One region of the Lysinibacillus sp. NPDC058147 genome, then DNA from elsewhere that is predicted to be linked to it. Evidence: riboswitches for the same ligand, from Rfam matches in the RefSeq annotation. Region 1 holds a riboswitch; the other holds the start of a gene.
What was found. A riboswitch is a leader RNA that binds a small molecule or an ion and turns the genes downstream of it on or off. The one in region 1 is predicted to bind FMN.
Positions count from the first base shown of each region.

Region 2: linked by a shared signal. The riboswitch ahead of ACFVT8_RS09910 (ECF transporter S component) and the one ahead of ribE (riboflavin synthase) in region 1 are both predicted to bind FMN.

Region 1 is NZ_JBHVUJ010000004.1:173,411-184,271, reverse strand. It holds gene ACFVT8_RS13605 (sensor histidine kinase) at 1-388, opposite strand, end outside; gene ACFVT8_RS13600 (carcinine hydrolase/isopenicillin-N N-acyltransferase family protein) at 904-1,341, opposite strand; gene ACFVT8_RS13595 (C45 family autoproteolytic acyltransferase/hydrolase) at 1,338-1,943, opposite strand; gene ACFVT8_RS13590 (spore germination protein) at 2,075-3,520, opposite strand; gene ribH (6,7-dimethyl-8-ribityllumazine synthase) at 3,692-4,159, opposite strand; partial or broken gene ribB (3,4-dihydroxy-2-butanone-4-phosphate synthase) at 4,419-5,012, opposite strand; gene ribE (riboflavin synthase) at 5,043-5,681, opposite strand; FMN riboswitch at 5,823-5,948, opposite strand; FMN riboswitch at 6,071-6,196, opposite strand; gene ACFVT8_RS13570 (SDR family NAD(P)-dependent oxidoreductase) at 6,410-7,165, opposite strand; gene abc-f (ribosomal protection-like ABC-F family protein) at 7,255-8,880, opposite strand; gene ACFVT8_RS13560 (hypothetical protein) at 9,154-9,306, opposite strand; partial or broken gene ACFVT8_RS13555 (NAD(P)-dependent oxidoreductase) at 9,382-9,498, opposite strand; gene ACFVT8_RS13550 (YibE/F family protein) at 9,961-10,861, shown strand, end outside.
Region 2 is NZ_JBHVUJ010000003.1:79,723-90,583, reverse strand. It holds gene resB (cytochrome c biogenesis protein ResB) at 1-285, shown strand, start outside; gene ccsB (c-type cytochrome biogenesis protein CcsB) at 282-1,469, shown strand; gene ACFVT8_RS09935 (hypothetical protein) at 1,567-1,725, opposite strand; gene ACFVT8_RS09930 (response regulator transcription factor) at 1,942-2,658, shown strand; gene ACFVT8_RS09925 (ATP-binding protein) at 2,651-4,426, shown strand; gene sigX (RNA polymerase sigma factor SigX) at 4,510-5,043, shown strand; gene ACFVT8_RS09915 (RNA polymerase subunit sigma) at 5,040-6,344, shown strand; FMN riboswitch at 6,660-6,857, shown strand; gene ACFVT8_RS09910 (ECF transporter S component) at 7,078-7,665, shown strand; gene ACFVT8_RS09905 (sodium-dependent transporter) at 7,819-9,165, shown strand; gene ACFVT8_RS09900 (STAS domain-containing protein) at 9,231-9,617, opposite strand; gene ACFVT8_RS09895 (methyl-accepting chemotaxis protein) at 9,828-10,861, opposite strand, start outside.

The DNA of each region.
Region 1 (10,861 bases):
CTTGTGTCTCGGGTACTGTACAGTCCATTCCGATATAAAAGCCTTTAACTTCACTTGGTAAACCCATAATCATTGCTTTGGATACCTTTGGATTTTCAATATCTAATGTATAAACAAATAAAGCACCTATTTTTACTCTTGCATCGTTTAAGTAACTTCTTATTTGCCAGTAATACTCATTTTCCTCGGGGTTATCTAAAAATTGTTTGTACGCCTCTACATCAATAGTAGATGCGATAGAAATAGCCGCTTTCAGACTTTGGTTCGCTATTGACTCTTCTACTGTCTTTTTCATTTTTATATAAGATGTAAAGATGTTTAAACTTGTAAACAGTACTAATAAGAGAGTTGATAGTATTAAAATTAGTTTTATTTTTCGTGTTTTCATACAAACTGGTACTTCCTTATCTATAGACATGAATAATGCCTTAATTTAGTTGGGCTTGGCTTTCGCAAATACAAAAATCTTTGCCGAAGTTCACATCATGTCATACTCTCCACTAGAGAAACGGTTTCAATCCAATATTTCTATTATACTATAGTAAACTTCTTTTTTATGGTTGTTCAATTATGTCTCGGCATAATTAAGTCCAGAATCGGCTTGGGTAAATGCATACGATTCAGGTTTCTTCGCAGCTCTAAATAAAAATATTCGTTCTTATCTTATCATCCCAAGTGAATTTTGACTATTACCAACCCACATTTATCGCCGCTTACTTTTTGGGCTATCTCCTCCCCATTATTGACGTTGGAGAAGTCTGTCAGGAATTGATAAAATCCTAAAACAATTTTTATTTTTCGAGCAAAACTTCTAGTCGTAACCATTAGTTTAATAATCCTTCTCTAGAAAGTAAACTAAAAAGGAGAAGCATTTTATCATACCCCCTCCTTATTATATATTGCTTATTCTATTCCATCTTTGTTGTTTAGATCAATCCAACCTTTTAATCTTTCAGGAAGCGTTAGAGCTTCGTCTAAATAATCTTTAAAAGAAATTGTTATTGGTTCTGCGTCCTGTCCTATTCCAACGATAACTTCTAGAAGCTTTGGCGAATAAACTACGGTATGTAATGTGCCAAAGTATTCTTGATAGTATTTAAAAAATAACGGAGAATTTCCATTATTAAAATGTCGGTAAGCATCCATTGTAGTCAAATTCTTTTCGAATAAATTATTTATAAAATGTTTTCGCTTGATGGACCCCTGAATATTTTTCTTATTTTTCTCTTTCATACTCGTTGCTTGAAAATGGTTCGTACAAATTAATGGATTCCCATTTCTTAATTCCTGCTTTTGTGGGGAAGCTTCTACTACTATAGATTGACCGCTTTGATCTGTCATTGAGTAATTGTAACAATAACCATGTGGGAGTTCCCTAACCTAATTATTTTAAGTGCTTCTTCAATATTTTTACATTGCTCCAATAATATTCGGACAATCGTTGAAGCGATAAAGCCCTCACCATGGTACTCATTGTTGACAAAATGCAGACCGACAACTAAGCCATACTCATTCATTCCATCAAGTCTACCGATAATTTGTTGGCTAAATCCAACACTTGCATATCCATTCATTGGATTAGAAAATACCAGTCTTGCATCATACAATATTGGACTAAAATCATAGTTTCTAATATAATTCCCGTTTTGCACAAAAGATGTGCAACCCATTTCTGGAAAGGTAATATTATAGCCACTATACATATCAATGACTGAATCCAGTGTTTGAGCTAATCCAACGGCCAATCCTTCCATTTCTTGCAAGAGACTTGGAGAATGATATTGTAATAATTGTTTTGCCATTTGGACATTTTTAAAATCCAAAGATTCATTCTGTATTGGATAAGAAGTTGACAGTAGTTCTTTACTTTGCTGAAGTCCAATTTGATAGTAACTACCCCTTACATTTATAACTTCTACGATTAATTCTTCATAAGATCTCATTTCTTTTCTCTCCTTATATAATGTAATTGGTTTTCTATATTTATCGTAAAGCTTCAAGTAAATAAAAGGTCAAGTGAAAAAAGACAAAAAAAATCAGGCCTATAAAAGCCTGATCTCTACGTGCTAAGTATTTATTTTTTCCTACTCGATGTCTTTGTATCATCCTGTGTATTTAAAAATTTCGGTCGCTTACGATAGCCTGAAGGAGATAGGCGGACTAAAGATCTTTTAATGTCCTGCCAATCTAAATCTGCTCCCATACTCAAGTATGGAACACCTAATACACGTAAATTTGCAGTATAAAGAAGTATGAAAAACACCGAAACGAAAAATCCAAATAACCCTAAAAAAGCAGATGCTAAAATAATGATTAACCTGAGAATACTCATTGATGTTACAATAGATTGGTTTATCAGTGTAAAAGCTGCAATACTTGAAGTAGCTATAACTACAATCATTGAAGGGCTCGTAACACCAGATTTAATGGCTGCATCTCCAATTATTAATCCCCCAACAACACTTATTGAACCACTAATAACATTGGGTAAATGTATATTTGCCTCTCGAAATAATTCAAACATAAAAAGCATCATTAATATTTCAAGAATAGTTGGAAATGGAAGCCCCATTCTTGATTCAACAACTGTTGCTAATAGGATGAATGGCAATTGCTCTTGATGGTGGGTTGTTAAGGCGAGCCAAAAACCTGGTAAAAGTACACTGATAAAAATAGCTATAATTCGTAGAATACGCTCCATAGAACTTACGATAATCGGATACTCATTATCCTCACCAGTTTTAAAAAGTAACATTGAATTAGCTGGGGTAATGATTGCATATGATACACCATCAACTATGATGATAATGCGTCCTCTACTTAAAGCTTGTACAGCAAAATCAGGGCGTCCAGTATAATCATGTTTAGGTAGAATCCTACCACCCTGCTCAATTCTTTCCATCAATAAATCTCCACTAAATACAATATCCGTATCAATTTGTTGTAGCTGTAGTTTTATTTTCTCAAGCATCTGTTGATTTACGACATCTTCAAAATAAAGTACAGCTACGGTTGTTCTGGATCGTTTACCAAGTTCATACGTCTCAACACTTAATGAATTAGTAGGTAATCGTTTTCGTAATAAAGCAATATTGATAAAAACATCCTCAATAAAATCATCTCTCGGACCTTTGACAATTAATTCAAGAGTTGTTTCTTTAGGCTCCCGATTCGGTTTATTAGCGATATAACTTGAATACAGCAAATTCATATCTTCAAAATAGATTAAAACATGTCCTTTATAAACTCTTGTGATGGCATCATCTTTACTTGATATTTTCTGAAGATGGGGAACGCGTAAATTGTTTTGTATATGTTCTTCTAACATTTCCTCCGATGTTGCAGTAAATAATGATTGAACTCGTTGTACAATAACGGTCTGCAGTAAACGCTCATTAATCATCTCTTCACATTTTATCAGATGTACTTTATGTTGCTGAAAGAAATACTCTTGGAATTTCACATCAGCAGAGCGTTGAAATAGTGACTTCAAAGATTTCAAATTTAACTCTTGTTCCATTGATGAAATATTCCTCATCTCCTACTGAGCCAGCTCCAAATTAGTACATTTATGAGTAACAACATAGATACACTTACGGATATTTTCCCCATGCTTAAAAAAAATATTCATTTCAAAATGTTTTTCAGAATAATTTACCTATGGAATTTCCATTCTATTATTAGGAATGATTTATCTAATCATCTTCTTTAAATTTGCCATTTCAATAGCAGACATTGCCGCGTCATAACCTTTATTTCCTGATTTAGTACCTGCACGTTCAATCGCTTGTTCAATATTTTCAGTAGTAACAATGCCAAAAATAACTGGTACATTTGTAGTTAATGACACATTTGCAATTCCTTTTGCTGATTCATTACATACATAATCATAATGTGTTGTTGAGCCACGGATTACTGTACCTAATCCAATAATGGCATCATATTTCTTTGTTTCAGCTAACTGTTTTGCAATGAATGGCACTTCAAATGCACCTGGAACCCATGCTACATCAATAGAATCCTCATCCACACCATGACGCTTTAAACCATCTAATGCTCCGTCTAATAATTTACTTGTAATAAATTCGTTGAAACGACCTACTATTACTGCTATTTTTAAATCCGTACCAATTAATTGTGCTTCAAATGTTTTAACCATTTTTAATCTCTCCTCTTTTATCTTGTCTAATCATCATAAAGTGGGGTTGATTTCCGTTCCGACTGGGCGCTTTCCTGGGGGCGTCCGATGAGCCGCTTCGCTTGCGCTCCATGGTCTCATCTGTGACGCTAATCCCCAAGGAGTCACCCAGTCTCCACTCCAATCAACTTATATACTAGAGTACTTTTTACAAATGTTATTCCAAACTTTTATTGATGATCCTTTATATTGTCTGTGTGTTTTCTTCTATTATTTGTTGACGACGATATGTTGCCAATGCTTCAATTGAAATCATTTTTAAATGATGTTGTGCTGCATATTTAACAAGGTCATTAAAGCGTAGCATTTTGCCATTGTACCCCATAATTTCACAAATAATGCCCGCAGGAATACTATGACAAAGCTTGGCCAAATCAATTGTAGCTTCTGTATGTCCTCTACGCTCTAATACACCATTGTCCTTTGCAATTAACGGGAATACATGGCCCGGTCTACGAAAATCCGCAGCTTTTGCTTGTGGCTCTAGCATTTTTTGTATAGTCATTGCCCGTTCAAAGGCGCTAATTCCAGTTGTTGTGTCTACATGATCTACACTAACGGTAAATGCCGTTTGATGATTATCTGTATTAATACTGACCATAGGCGCTAATGCTAATTTTTGTGCAAGTTGCTGTGAAATCGGTGTACATATAAGACCTCTTCCATAGGTCGCCATAAAGTTAATCGTTTCAGGTGTCATAAATTCCGCAAGAGCGAGTAAGTCCCCTTCGTTTTCTCGGTCCTCGTCATCTACTACAATAATCATCTTACCTTGTTTTAAATCCTCAATTGCTTCTTCAATTGAATGTAGCAAAATCGCCACCTCCTGTTCTTAAAGTGTTGTTTAAAACCCGTTTTGTGCTAAGAAGTCTCTTGTGATGGTCGGCGGTTCCTGTCCATACTTAAGTTGATGCAAAATGTATTTACCAACTAAATCGGTTTCTACATTGACGAGATCACCAATCTTCTTCTTACCTAAAATCGTTTCTTTGTAAGTGTGGGGTATCAGGGATACTGTGACACCGTTTTTCTCGACCTGAAAGAGTGTTAGACTCGTTCCATCAATTGTGATGGAGCCCTTTGGAATACAGTAGCCCGTTAGCTCCTTTGATAATTCAATATCAATATAGACTGCATTTGCCAATGGCCGCTTGCGTACTATTTTCCCTACCCCGTCTACATGTCCGGAGACAAAATGACCACCGAAACGCCCATTAGCTGACATAGCGCGCTCTAAATTTACCGGATCTCCAACTGCGAGCTGCTGTAAATTTGTTGCGCTTACTGTTTCAGGCATTACATCCATCGTTAGCTCTTGTTCATTAAAATGTATCACTGTTAAACAAACACCATTGACCGCTATACTGTCCCCGAGCTTTACATCCTCTACCATTTTCTTTGAAATAACGGTAATTTTCATACTTTGTCGATCGCTTTGCATGGTTTTTAAGGTACCAATATCCTCAACAATTCCCGTAAACATTTTTTCACCTACTTTCAATCATTTAATAATTTTCGTTCAAACAAAAAACCCCTTAATTTAAAGGGGTTTGGGAGTTCATATACATAAGACGTCAACAAATAAACCTCATGGATATAAATTTTTTCCATAGGCTGTCATCTCATCGTTCTTCTCCCATCCAGACTGTCACTGTCGGTTTTGGATTTGCACCAAATCAGCTTGCGCTCACGGACTTTGAATTGCTTCATCACCGCCGATTGGGAATTTCACCCTACCCCGAAGAACTACTACTATTCAATTTTTTAGCCAAATAAAACAAAAAACTACTTCCCGACGAAACGATGGGAAGTAGTTAAAAAGTATACTCAAATAAACCTTATAAACTCAAGCGAATTTAAAAAGCTCACACTTTTACCCTTCTCCCATCCAGACTATAACTGTCGGTTTTGGATTTGCACCAAATCAGCTTGCGCTCACGGACTTTGAATTACTTCATCACCGCCGATTGGGAATTTCACCCTACCCTGAAGGATATTTTTATTTAGCTATTTCTTACGATAACACTATTTTATTATATTATCCAGATAATTGTTTATAAAAATTTACTCTAATCAATTTCACATTCACTACATAAAACAAGCCACACCTTTGATCATTAATAAAGATCAAAGGTGTGGCTGTTCCATAGAGACTTCTGTAACTGTCGTTTCACTTACGTTACATAAAAAACTTGCTGAAAGAAGTTAAATTTAAACAGTCAAACTACCATCAACAGAGACAACAGCACCAGCCATGAAGCTTGCTTTATCTGAAGCTAAGAATAGAACCGCTTCTGCTACTTCTTCTGGTTCACCATGGCGTCCCATACGTACACGTGACATTTCTTCTGGCACGTATCCTGTTTTTGCAAGTGTTTCACCAACACTATGAAATAATGGTGTAACGATACCACCTGGACACACAGCATTTATACGAATACCTTTATTTGCATACTCGATCGCTACGCCTTTCGTTAAACCGATTACTGCATGTTTACTTGCGGAGTATACGGCGATACTGTGTTCTGGACGAATACCTGCCGATGAAGCAGTATTTATAATCGACCCTTTACCCTGCTTTTCCATTACTGGGATGACATATTTCATGCCAAGAAAAATACCTTTTACATTGATATCCATAAGACGATCGTATTCTTCCAATTCTACCGCTGTAAACGGTGCGAATTTTTGAATAATGCCAGCGTTATTGAAGAATACATCTATACGTCCATATGTGTTTACCGTTTGCTGTACATAATTCTGAACATCCTCTACTTTGGAAACATCCGCTTTAACGAATATTCCTTCACCGCCATTTTGTTGAATTAATTTTAGGGTCTCTTCTCCAGTTTTCTCGTTAAAATCAACAAGCACAACTTTATAGCCATTTTCAGCAAATTTAATACTAGTTGCTCTACCAATTCCACTACCTGATCCTGTAATAACTGCAATTTGATTGTTTGTCATATTCTCTTCCTCTTTTCACTTTTATATTTTATTAATCACAAATATTTTCTTAATAGGAGGTCCCCTTTGTCTTTCCATACTTATGGCCCTTAGTTTGATTTCATTTTCATGTAATCGTCATAATTACCGTTAAAGATACTCGTGCCAATTGGGGAAAGCTCGACCATTTTGCGTGCTAGCTTATTAAGAAAATATCGATCATGTGAAATAAAGAAAAGTGTTCCCTCAAAATTTAAAAGAGCCTGTTCTAATACTTCTTTACTAAATAAATCAAGGTGATTAGTTGGCTCATCCATAATAAGCACGTTGGCTTTTTGTAATACGAGTTTCGTTAAAGCTACTCGTGCCCTCTCACCCCCACTGAGGGTAGATATCTTTTTAAAGACATCTTCACCAGTAAATAAAAAATTCCCTAAAACAGTACGAACTCTTGCTTCTTCAATGTGTGGGAACATACCCCAGACTTCATGTAAAATCGTGTTATTTGGGTGCAAGTTCGATTGCTCTTGATCGTAGTAACCTACCGTTACACCGTTCCCCCAAGTGATAACACCACTATCTGGATTAATCTCCTTTAACAGCGTCTTTATTAGTGTTGATTTTCCAACACCATTCGGACCAATTAATGCAACCTTATCACCACGATGTAGCTGAAAATTAATATTTTTTAATAGCGGTTGTTGCTCGCATTCTACCGTAAAGGAAACTGATAAATCTCGTACCTTTAACACTTCCTTATGAGAGTTTTTTTCCATTGAAAATGCCATCTGTGTATGTTTTAAATCTTTTAGAGGTTTTTCAATTCGTTCTATTCTCTCAAGCTGTTTTCTTTTGTTTTTTGCACTTTTAGAAGAAGTAGCCATAGTAATATTGCGTTGTATATAGTCTTCCATTTTCGAAATTTTTTGCTGTTGCAAGACATATTTTTTTTCGAGCAAGTTACGATTTTTTTCTTTTACTTCTACATACTTAGAGTAATTGCCAACATATTTCCTGACTTCTGTTCGCTCAATCTCATAAATACCGTTTACAAGTGCATCTAAAAAATATCGATCATGCGAAATGACAAGAATGGAACCTTGGTATGAGTGTAAATACGCTTCAAGCCAATTTAATGTTGTAAAATCCAAATGATTCGTCGGCTCATCTAACATTAGTAAATCTGGCTGCTCCAGTAAAATTTTCGCTAATGCAAGTCGAGTCTTTTGTCCACCACTTAGCTGATGAATAGGGGTATTTTTTGACGTACTTTCAAAGCCCATGCCATTCAGAATACTGTTAATTTTAGCTTCCATTTCATAGCCACCATGCTGCATAAACCATTCTGATTTTATTGCATATCGATCCATAATTTTTTCAATTTTTTTAGGATTGTCTATGAACGTCGGCTCGCTCATTTTCTTTTCAAGCTCTCGAAGTTCTTTTTCAACCTCAAGTAGGTCAGGTAACGCTTCTAACATTTCAGCCCAAATTGTATTATCTAGCTTCAACCCACTGTCTTGACGCAAATAACCAATTTTAATGCCTTTTCCGATGTACAGCTCTCCATTATCATAAGGAAGGTCTCCCGCAATTATCTTTAATAATGTGGATTTACCAGCCCCATTAACACCTATGAGGCCAATTTTATCTCCTCGCTCAATTTTCATCGTTATATTTGACAGAACTGGATCTCCCAAATAGCTTTTACTAATTCCATTTAATTGAAGTATCATTTATTTAATCTCCTTATAGATTTTGACCATCTCTTTTGCAAAGCTAAAGACGCTTAACAGATAAATGGACATATAAGGTTACACATCTCTTTTCACTCCTTTAACACAAAAAAGACGCCGAAAGAACGGCGCCTTAAAAGTGCGAAAAAACCCTACAAGCAGGGAAAGATTTCTTATATTTCACAATTGAACGTAAAAAAGCGCCGACAGAACCGGCGCCACAATGCGTAATTATATTTATACAAGTTAATCAAAAATTAATGACAACAATTGTTAAAATAAGAAGGCAAAAGCTTCCGGAATCTGTTTTCGATATGAAATTTGCTTAAAAAAGGGCAGACTTCTCCCTTTGACAGCAAATCTCCCACCAAGCATGTAAGATTTTACCTCTTTTTCTGCTAAGCCTTTCGCGAATATAGTTTCCATCACTTTTACCTCCTTTCGAATTTAGTATCTACTAATCTATCACAAAACGTTAAAGAACACAAATCCCTTAATTGCCTAAGTTTCCATCATTATACCCCCATTCATATGTAGTACCTGACCAGTAACGAAGGATGAGTCATCGGAGGCTACGTAAATATAGGTAGGTGCAAGCTTAAATGGCTGCCCCGCTCGAAGTTACCAGATAGATTGTCGATCGCACTGCCAATTCAATTATCTCCCCCTGTAATAATGAAGATTTCTCTGTATCTTTCCGCTTTCTTCATATGATAAGTTGTCTATATTTCCTTAATAAACACCACTATTTACCATACTATTGGTCTTTAAGCGAATATGCTTACACAAAGAATAACAATAATTTAAATATGCTATAACTAACTAAGTAAGCTAAAAGGCACTTTAGCCTCGACTATATATTTAAGGAACCTCTATTCAATTAGCACGTTAATTTATAATGGCACTTTTTTTATCAAATTGACATTATAAATTCATAGTGATATTTTGAGTCATTGTTCGTGGCAATTCTAACAATGGACGCAACGATTATGATTAGATTCCCTTCTCACACTGGAGGTTTTTTTATTGCAAAACATCTTGAAAAAAAAATCTTTTAACAAAGTTATATTTTATACCTTTATGGCAATTTGCTTTATCGCTTCTGTTTTTTTCGTTTATCACAATGAAGCATTTTATGATCGTCCAATTGCTGAAGTTATAAAAACGGAATTACAAGAGTCAGGCCCTATAACGGATATGTATGAAAATGATGATCACTTATATACTCAGCTTATTACAGCTGTATTAAAAAACGGTGAAGAAAAGGGGAAGCTTATTCATTTTACAAATGAATATTCAGCATCTGGTGCCTACGATCAAGAGTACCATGTTGGGAATAAATTATTTGCTTCCATTAAAGCAAATACTGACAAAAATGGAGATTTAACCGGAACTATTTTAGACGTAAAACGTGATCAGTTCGTCTTGATAATAGCATGGATTTTTATTTTCGCTTTGTTGATTGTTGGTAAAAGACAAGGATTTTTTTCAATCATAAGTTTAATTGTAAATTCTCTTGTTCTATCCTTCGCCTTGGATTTATATGTAAAATCAAATATAAATTTGATATTTATAAGTGGGATATGTGTTCTTTTATTTACGGTCATTTCATTAATACTCATTAACGGTTTAAATGAAAAAACATTTGCAGGGATTGTTGCAACACTTATCGGAACATTCATTTCGTTATTGATTAGCGCTTTAGTTCTGTGGATCACAAACGAGAATGGAATTCGATATGAAGAAATGCAATTTTTAACACGACCTTATCGAGTGATATTTATGGCTGGGTTATTTATTGGAGCACTAGGGGCTGTTATGGATGTCTCCATTACAATGGCTTCTTCAATGTTCGCTTTATTTGAGCAAAATCAAAATATTTCTGACAAAGCACTGAGAACCTCAGGGATGGATATCGGGAAAGACATTATGGGAACGATTACAAGTATTTTGTTTTTTGTTTATATTTGTGGCTCAATTC
Region 2 (10,861 bases), on a different contig from region 1:
ATTCGTAAGGATAGTACGGTACCAATTTTATTTGTAGGCGGTATTATTTTCATGATTGGTGTAGTAATTGGCTCGTATTGGAACCACCGCCGTTTATGGTTACAGGTGGAGCCGGATGGTCGAGTATTGCTTGCAGCCCATGTGAATAAAAATATGTTCAGTATGAAAAAGGATTTAGATATAGTTACTACATTTGCTGGTCTACCACCATATGAAGATCAGTTAGATAAGTCAGAGGATGTCAAGAATCCCGCAAAGGAAAAGGAAGGTGACAACACCTTATGAGTTTGATTGACATAAGTGGAAACCTATTATTTGTAGCATTCGTAGCCTACCTAGTTGCAACTTTATTATTTGGTGGTTCAATAAAGCAATCGAATGCAACAGGCAAAAATACCGAGAAATGGGGCAAAGTGGCGATTATTGTAACGATTATTGGCCTACTTTCACAGCTTGGTTATTTTATCACTCGTTGGATTTATGCAGGGCATGCACCTGTTAGTAATATGTTTGAATTTACGACTGCGTTCGGAATGTTCATTGTTGGGGCATTCGTTTTAATTTATTTTATTTATCGCGTGACAGCTCTAGGCTTAGTGGCATTACCTGTGGCGTTATTAATAATTGCCTATGCATCGATGTTCCCGAAAGAGGTTAGTCCTTTAGTGCCGTCTTTACAAAGTTACTGGTTAACAATTCATGTTATTACAGCTGCTTTAGGGCAATCAATTTTAGCGATTAGTGCGGTAGCAGGACTAATTTATTTATTAAAAGTAGTTGATTTAAAGAAGCCTTCTAAACAACGTTTCTGGTTAGAAGCAGTAATGTTTTTCCTTGTAGTAGTCGTTGGTTTCGTAGTTGCTACATCCGTATTTAATTTGATGGATTACGATTCAACATATACTTATGTTGATAAAGAGGGTAATGAACGTCAAATTGAATACAATATGCCGCCATTATTTGGTATGAATGAATATAAGGCAGTGGAAGAGCATGGCATGTCTCCGTTAGTAGAGATGCCAGCACTCATTAATGCGAAGAAATTAACAACCGTTGTGTGGTCATTATTAATAGGGTCTGTTTTATACTTATTAATTCGATTAATTGCACGACGTCGAATTAGTGCAATTTTCCAACCTTTTGTCAAACGAGTAAATTTACAATTAGTTGATGAAATTGGTTATCGCTCAGTAATAATTGGTTTCCCAGTATTTACGTTAGGTGCTCTAATCTTTGCAATGATTTGGGCACAACTTGCGTGGAGTCGTTTCTGGGGATGGGATCCAAAGGAAGTGTGGGCACTTATTACATGGTTATTCTATGCAGCATTCCTACACTTACGTTTATCAAAAGGCTGGGAAGGCGAAAAATCTGCATGGTTAGCATTAATTGGTTTTGGAATAATATTATTTAACTTAATTGCTGTTAACTTGATTCTTGCAGGTTTACACTCATACGCATCAGCGTAAACTAATTAACTTCTTTCAGCAAATGTCTTTTGTAGCGAAAGCAAAGCGTCAGCTACAGAAGTCTCCCACCTTTATAGGTGGTTAGCTGAATGCGAATTTAAGTTGCAATTTCAGGGAATGTCCAAACACCTGTACCTGTCGCTACGCTTTTGGTATAGAAAAAAATTGCTGAAATAAAGGAACTCAGTCTAAGAACGCCACGTCCTGTGGCAACGACTGAGTGACCAACATCCTGTTGCTGCCGCTGCGTTAACACTACGCTTTCGCACAGAAAACATTTGTTGGCCTAAAGCCTCCAGACGCAATTATGCCTCGGCATAATTGATTTTGAGCACATATGAGATTTTTACGTCGCTAGTATTGGAAAGAAGAGCCTTCTTGCTGTGGCAAGAAGGCTTTCTTTTCTTTTCAATATGTGCTGTACCATGTACAATGGTAGGTAGAGAAAGATTAGAAGAGAGGGATCGTTAAAGTGTCAGAAAATATTTCAGTATTAGTTGTAGATGACGAGGATCGTATTCGACGCTTATTAAAAATGTATTTGGAGCGAGAAGGGTACCTTGTTGACGAAGCAGAAAATGGTGAACAAGCGATCGAAAAATCTTTAGAAAAAGAGTATCACTGTATTTTATTAGATATTATGATGCCTGAAAAAGACGGGCTTGAAGTTTGTGCGGAAATCCGTGAACGAGCAGCAACACCAATTATTTTATTAACTGCAAAAGGCGAGGAAGCGAATCGCGTACAAGGCTTTGAGCTTGGAGCAGATGATTATATTGTAAAACCATTTAGTCCTCGTGAGGTTGTGTTACGTGTGAAGGCTATATTACGCCGTTCACAAGCATTCTCACCTTCGACAAATGCTTCTTCTTCAAAAGATTTAGTTGTTTTCCAACATCTAATGATCGATCATGATGCGCACCGTGTAACAGCAGAAGGGATTGAAGTTAATTTAACGCCTAAAGAGTATGAATTGCTTTATTTCCTAGCTAAATCACCAGACAAAGTATTTGACCGTGAACAATTACTAAAAGAAGTTTGGCATTATGATTTCTTTGGTGACTTACGTACAGTTGACACACATGTTAAACGTTTACGTGAAAAGCTCAATCGTGTCTCTGAAAACGCTGCAAAAATGATTGTTACTGTATGGGGCGTTGGCTACAAATTTGAGGTTGTCAATGAATAGAATATGGAATAGTGTTGTCGGGAAGCTATGGGTAACCATATTGCTTCTCGTTTCATTTGTATTATTTGTTTTCACGGTTTTAATGCTTGAGTTTCTTCAGAATTACCATATGCAACAAGCAGAAAGCTCTTTGCGTCAAACCGCAGCAACGGTTGCAAGTATAGTAGATGATAATGAAACAGCAGAGTCGACTTTGGAATTATTAAAAGATATTTTACCTGAAAGTACAAATGCACTTATTGCTATTAACCATGACAGAGTTTCTTTTGCTATGCAGGAAGGTGTTAATAAAACAGAAATCCAGGATATGATTTTAGCTAATAAATCGCTCCAAGAAGTTTTTCAATCAGATGAACCGATTATTAAGGAAATGATGATGCCGTCTTCCACAGACGAAGAAAAAATGGAGTCGTATGTTGTTCTAGGTTTCCCACTAAATGTGGAAAATGCAGTACACGGGGCTGTCTTTATTTATCAAAGCCCAGATGCGGTGCATAAAACATCGAAAGAAACAACGAAAATTGTCTTTTTATCTGCATTCATTGCCTTTGTGCTGACGACATTTTTTGCGTTTTTCCTTTCTTCACGTATTACCTCACCATTACGTAAAATGCGAGAGTTAGCGTTTGAAATTTCTAAAGGGAATTTTGAAGCGAAGATGCCGACTACACAAAATGATGAAATAGGCCAGCTTGCAGTTGCCTTTAATCAAATGGGCCGTCAATTGAAGCACAATCTAGAAGTAATTAATCAAGAAAATGAACAGCTTTCAAATATTTTAACATCGATGACAGATGCGGTTATTACGTTTAATCGTGATCGTACAATATTATTAAGTAATCCTCCAGCGGACCGTTTAATGCAAAAATGGTTCGTCAATAAAGGCTCACAAAGTGCAAAACCAATTCCGCCAGAACTTTATCATATGCTTGATCATGTACTGATGTTTGAGGATAAGCTTGAAGAAGAAATTGAGATGGATGGAAATTACTATACGTTTACGATTAGCCCTCTTTATAGTGAGGAATCAATACGTGGAGCGGTTGCGGTTATTCGTGATATGACGGAGCAGCATCGCTTAGAAAAACTGCGTTCAGACTTTATTGCCAATGTGTCTCATGAGCTTCGAACGCCAATTTCGATGCTCCAAGGTTATTCAGAGGCATTAATGGATGATGATTTTATTCAGGATCAAGAAGAACGTAATGAGATTACAAAAATTATTTATGATGAATCGAAGCGTATGGGACGCCTCGTAACAGATTTATTAGACCTTGCGCGTATGGAATCGGGGCATATGACACTTTACAAGGATGAACTCCCAATCAATTCAACATTTGAACGTATTACGCAAAAATTTGCACAGGTTGCAAAAGAGAAACATGTTCGTCTGATATTTGACAGTGAATTTAATGACGAAGCTACGATTAGTATAGATGAGGATCGGATTGAACAAGTACTAACGAATTTAGTTGATAATGCTCTCCGTCATACTGATAAAGGCTCAGTAACAGTGAAGGTTGAGCAGGAGCCAACCTTTGCTAAGATATCTGTTCAGGATACAGGGCATGGTATTCCGCATGAGGACTTACCATATGTTTTTGAACGTTTCTATAAAGCAGATAAGGCACGTACGCGTTCTAAGGGCGGAACTGGCCTAGGTTTAGCTATTGCTAGAAACATTGTCAAGGCACATTCAGGTAATATTATGGTAGATAGTGTGCTGAAAGAGGGGACTACCTTCACGTTTTATTTACCATTCGATTAATACTATTAAATAGTGGTATTAATTGGATGTAACTTCTGTATACATTTAGACGACAAATATAAATAGAACGGGGGTGGAGTGCTTTGAATGACTCCGTGTTCCATCGTTTATACGATGCATATCATCAAGACGTGTTCCAGTTTCTTATTTATTTAGTAAAAAACCGTACACTTGCTGAGGATTTAGCGCATGAGGTTTATGTTCGCGTATTGCGCTCATATGATCAGTTCGCAGGAAATAGCAGTGAAAAGACATGGCTTTTTGCTATTGCTAAAAATGTCGCTATTGATCATTTTAGAAAGCAGGCTGTACGCCAAAAACATTCACTTGATTTTTTTGACTGGGAAACGGAACAGTTACATTCAACCACACCATCACCGGAAGATGTATTGCAGGCCAGTGATGAATTTATGCAGGTGCAAACAGCACTTGAACACTGTACAGGTGACCAAAAAATGGTCATTATTATGCGTTACTTTCAAGATTTATCGATTGCAGAAACAGCGCAAATACTAGATTGGACAGAAGCGAAGGTAAAAACCACTCAGCATCGAGCCATTAAATTTTTAAGGCAACAGCTACAACAGGTTAGAGAACAGGAGGCGAAACGGCAATGACACATAATCAATTTGATGATGACCAACTTGAACATGTATTGAATAATGCCCCTAAGCTTTCTGACCGCCGTTCGAAAGAAGATATATTAAATCGATTATTGGCAGATGCTCGCTTGCAGGATAATGTCCATCTTCAAGAAGCTATACAACAACCAATAGATGGTGAAATAACACCGCAAGAGCAACAACACAGTATGTATACGCAGCAAGAAAGTACCGAGACAGCAACAACAAAAAAGAAAGTTCGTAAATGGCCAATCTTTATGAGTGTTGCAGCTGTTTTTGCTTTAACAGTACTTACTGGCTCTATGTTCATGAATCATAATGATGTAAAAATAGACCAGGCTAATGCTCCTGAACGTTCTCAATATTCAACATTGCAGGATGATCGTGCAGCAAAAAGCTCAGTCGAACATGATAAAATTATGGAATCCAACATAGTAGCAGACCATTCCCAGATCATGTCTCTACGATCATCTGTTTATGAGGAAGATTTAACAGATGCAGTAGTGTTCCATATTGGTTTGGCCAATCGTGATAAGAAAAGCATACCGATGACGTATATCATTCCTAATGAACGAGTTGCTACTGATTTTGCGAAGAAAAAGCCCACAACACTACAGATGTATGAAAAGTATGCGCCAAAAATTGATGAGGAAGCCAATGGTTTTACTAACTTTCATCCATATGAAGGAGAATTAAAGGAAAAGGGCGATAAACTAGTTCATGTATTGCCAAAGAAAAATGACTATGATGTCGCTTCTGCAGATACTGACGAATATTTAGGGACGTTACAGGATACATTCTCAGACACGGAGTATAAGGATATTGAGTTCGAAAATCCTGATGGTACCGCCTACGAGTTTTCCAAGGAAGAAGATCCAAGTAAGCCTATGGCATTAACAAGCTCAAATCATTTTAATTATTATTTATATAGAGATGAGAATGGGATCGAATATTTATCACCTGATTCTCGTAAATCTTTTTCTACTGTAACAGAAGCTCTTTCTGTTATGCGAAATAATAATGATGGTGCATACGTTCCTGTCGTACCGGAAAATATAACATACACTGTAAAAGAGGTAGCAGAAGGCGTTATTGTTACATTTGATGAACCACTTGATTTAACAACTATGGATGCAGTTCGTGCAACTCAATTAATTGAAGCTATGATGCTCACTGCTGCTAGCTTTGATAAACAAGTACGTCTAGACAATGTTGTACAGGAGAGCTGGGAAGGATTTGATTTAAAAAATTTCTTGCCAAAGCCTGTAGGAGCCAATAAACGATATATGCCGTAAAAAAGCATAACAACAAATAGACAAACGAAACTTATAGAATATTTTGGAGCATTCTCGCCGATGTATGTGCGTGAATGCTCTTGACATTTTATAACACCAATAACAAAGAAGTTAAGGGAAGGTTAAATTGTCTGATTGGTGAACACTAATATGCAGTCAGATTGCGGAAAACCTCTACTGATTACACTTTCATATTATAAAGAAGTTAATCGAGTATCTGTAAAACATACGAGTTTAATCGGATTTTTTTAAGCAAAGCTATTTACTTTTCTCTAATAATTCATTATAGTAAGGCTATGAAATAAAAAAATATTGATTCATCTTCGGGGCAGGGTGAAAATCCCGACCGGCGGTAATAGAGTTGTAAATCGCTAATGTTTCCTTTAAGTCATATTAGCTCGTATGATTTACTAAATGCTCTTCAGCCCGCGACCTGTGCAAATATTTTTTTGCATGGCTGACTTGGTGCGATTCCAAGGCCGACAGTTAAAGTCTGGATGGGAGAAGATGGAGGTACGATCGTCATTTATTGTTATGAATTTAGCTATGCACGAGCGTTTTTCGCTGTGGCTTCACACAGCGTATGCTCAAAAATAGTTAATTAATGGCGTTCTTTAATCATGCCTATTCTCCCTTGTGCTCTTTTGCATAAGGGTTTTTTCATGATAATAATTGATTTGGTCGTAACCTTTCTTCTTGCGAGATTGAATCAGCAAAGAGGAGAGAGTTTTCTATGAAGAAAAATGTTAAACTTCAATCGTTTATTACGATTGGTATGCTGAGCAGTATTTCGTTTTTATTAATGCTTTTTAATTTCCCTATTCCGCCGTTTCCAGCGTTTTTGGAAGTGGACTTCAGTGATATGCCAGCATTACTTGCGGCAATCACAATGGGACCTGTAGCCGGTATTTTAGTAGAGTTCTTTAAAAATGTGTTGGACTGGATTTTCTCAGGTACGCCAACGGGAGTACCAGTAGGGCATATCGCAAACTTTGTAACAGGTATTTTATTTATTTTACCAGTGAGCTTTGTTTTTAATCGTGTCAAAACAGTTAAAGGCCTTATCGGAGGTTTAGCTGCTGGAACAATCATAATGGCAGTAGGTATGAGCGTTCTTAACTATGCAGTATTTTTACCTATGTACACTTACTTTTTAGGTATGGAGCCTGTTGTAGGTGATTCACTATATAAAATGATCGTAGCTGGTATATTGCCATTTAACATTGTGAAAGGTATTTTAATTACTATCATCATGGCATTACTGTTCACAACAATGCGTAAATGGATTAATCATCAGCGTTCCATGTATTTAACAAAATAATTGAAATGAAACCTCGAGCTGTTAAATGCTCGAGGTTTTTTGATATAAGTTGGATAATATTGTGCAAAAGTAACATATAGAATTAATCTAGTCGGGTTTACTATTTTAATGTAGAATAAGGAAGAGCTTAGAATGTTAGAGGAGTTTGAAGAGATGAGTGAAAAAAAGAGTCAGTGGTCTAGTAAACTAGGCTTTATTTTAGCGTCGGCAGGAGCGGCGATCGGTCTAGGGGCAATTTGGAAGCTTCCATATGTTACTGGACAAAGTGGTGGGGGAGCGTTTTTCCTTATTTTTGTTCTATTTACATTGTTGATTGGTTTACCGATGTTATTATCAGAATATGTTTTAGGTCGTGGTACACAGTCTGAAGCTGTGACTGCCTATAAAAAAATTGCACCTACGAAAACAGGCTGGGCTTGGGTTGGTCGTATGGGTGTACTCGGTTGTTTTTTATTGTTAAGTTTTTATAGTGTTGTGGGAGGTTGGATTTTTATCTATAGTGGCCTTGGTGTGACTGGGGCTGTTATTGATCCTGCCGTTGATCCTAGTGAACTATTTGGAAAGATTGTAGGAAAACCTTGGATTACATTGCTAGGTTTAGGATTGTTTACGCTAGTAAATGTACTAGTCATTTCACTTGGTGTGCAAAATGGTATAGAAAAGGCTAATAAGTGGATGATGCCTTTATTATTTATAATGTTTATTGTGCTTGTTGTGCGGGCTTTAACATTAGATGGAGCAATGGAGGGGGTTAAATTCTTCTTGTGGCCGGACTTCTCCAATATAACTGGAAAGGCTATATTAGAAGCGTTGGGGCAGTCCTTCTTTGGCTTAGCGGTAGGATTTTCTTGTCTTGTGACGTACAGCTCTTATTTAAAGAAAGATGTGAGCTTACCGAATTCTGCGGGCTCCGTTGTTCTTCTCACTGTGCTTGTATCGTTCTTAGCAGGATTGGCAATTTTCCCTGTTGTATTTGCTTTTAATTTAGAACCTGCATCTGGACCAGGCTTACTATTCATGGTTCTGCCAACAGCATTTAGCCAAATGCCCTTTGGTGAAATTTTCTTAGCGATGTTTTTAATATTATTTTTATTTGCAACGCTAACCTCTTCGTTTAGTTTATATGAAATTATTGTAGCGGCATTTATGGAGAAAGGGCATATGTCTCGTCCAGCATTGACAATGCTACTAGGCGTAGTAGTATTTGTAGCGGCGATTCCTGCGGCTCTTTCATCTAGTACATTAGCGGACGTATCAATCTTTGGAAAAACAATTTTTGATGCAACTGACTTTTTAGTATCTAATTTAATGCTTCCGTTAGGTAATTTATTGATTGCTATCTTTATTGCGTATGTAGTTGATAAAGAATTTGTGAAGAGGGAATTATTGATAGGAAGTCAAATGGGGCAGGGGTTCTATTCAACATATCATCTATTGATGTTAATAGTAGTACCACTTGTCATTATCGTTGTGTTCGTAAATATGCTTTTACAATATTAAAAAGAGAAGGTTGCGTTCCGTTTTATAGGAATGCAACCTATTTTAATGATGGGGGCAACAATAGGTTAATATTCGCTAAGCGATAGCTCACCTAGCCAGCCTTCTTTAATGATTTGTCTCGCTTTTTCTTCGCTTTTTGTAATAGGGAATACTTTATCGACTTGAGAAATAGCAAACAAGTTGCGAATGAAATCATCGACGACAATAATGGCGATTTTCTTTTCTTTTACAGATACTTTCTTTGCGAAATTGACAATCATGCCAAAGCCGGTACTATCAATGTTTGTAACCTTTTGCATATCGATAATGTATCCATGCTTTGTTTCCAGGCTTAATGATTGAAGCTCTTTTTTTATCTCTTCAATCATCCCATATTCTAAATCGCCAGTAAACGCAATCAAAATATAATCAGCCTTTGTGTCAATATCCATCGCAATTTTTTTTTGATTCATACTATAGTGCCTCCATTTTCTTTTTCGTGTTAGGGGATTCTAATTGTTAAGAGAAAATCAAACAAAAAACATTTGTACCTGCCGCTTCACTTACGGTACATAAAACATTTGTACCTGCCGTTTCACTTACGGTACATAAAACATTTGTACCTGCCGCTTCACTTACGGTACATAAAACATTTGTATCTGCCGTTTTGCTATTGATAGAAGTTAAAACTTGAATTTATTTACTTCATTTTGTAATTTATCAGCAATTGATGCTAATTCCTCTGAACTTTGTGTAATTTCTGCAACTGTTGCATATTGTTCCTCTGATGTTGCGGCGATTTCCTCTGTTGCTGCGGCGGAATCTTCAATGATATGAGAAATATCTTTAATGGCTTGTTGAACACCTAAGGAGTTGTTGTTTACATGCGTAAATGCAGCCTTCATTTGCTCAACGCCTTTTTCTGTTTCTTCAACCTTTTCAACAATTTCCTTTAAAGCCGTTCCTCCTTTATTGATAATTGTTACTTGCTCCTCTACAGCTAGTAAATTACTTTCCATTGTGCGAACTGTCACAGAGGTTTCAGCCTGAATATCTTTAATGAGATTTGTGATTTGTCCTGATGCTAAGCTTGATTGTTCGGCTAGCTGGCGTACCTCTGATGCAACAACGGCAAACCCTTTTCCTTGTTCACCTGCCCGTGCTGCTTCGATTGCTGCATTGAGGGCGAGTAGATTTGTTTGCTCCGCAATACCCGTAATAACAGTAATGATGCCACCGATTTCTTCAGAGCGTTTACCTAGTTTTTGGATAGAATCTGTCGCATAAGACACTGTTTGCGTGACGTCGCTTAAATGTTTAATAGCCTCATTAATGGCCTCTTCACCTTTACGTGCAATTTGGGTTGATTCTATAGCGCTATTCAACGTACCCTCGGCCTTTTGTAAACTGCTCGATACTTCTTCGAGCGTTTTTTGCATCATGGACACTATTTGTTCGGCCTGATCAGATTGAGTCGTAGTGCCGACTGCAATTTCATTCATCGTAAGTGCGATTTGGCTAGAAGCCTCGCTTGTTTGGTGCGATGATTCTGCTAATGAGTGTGATGAGTTAGCTATTTGGTTAGCGCTACCGGCTACGATTGTCATCGTCTCTGTTAAACGATTTTTCATATCACTAAAGGCATTTGCTAAAACAGCAATCTCATCTTTACCTTTTGGGTTTAATAACTTTACATTTAAATTTAAATCTGCTAATT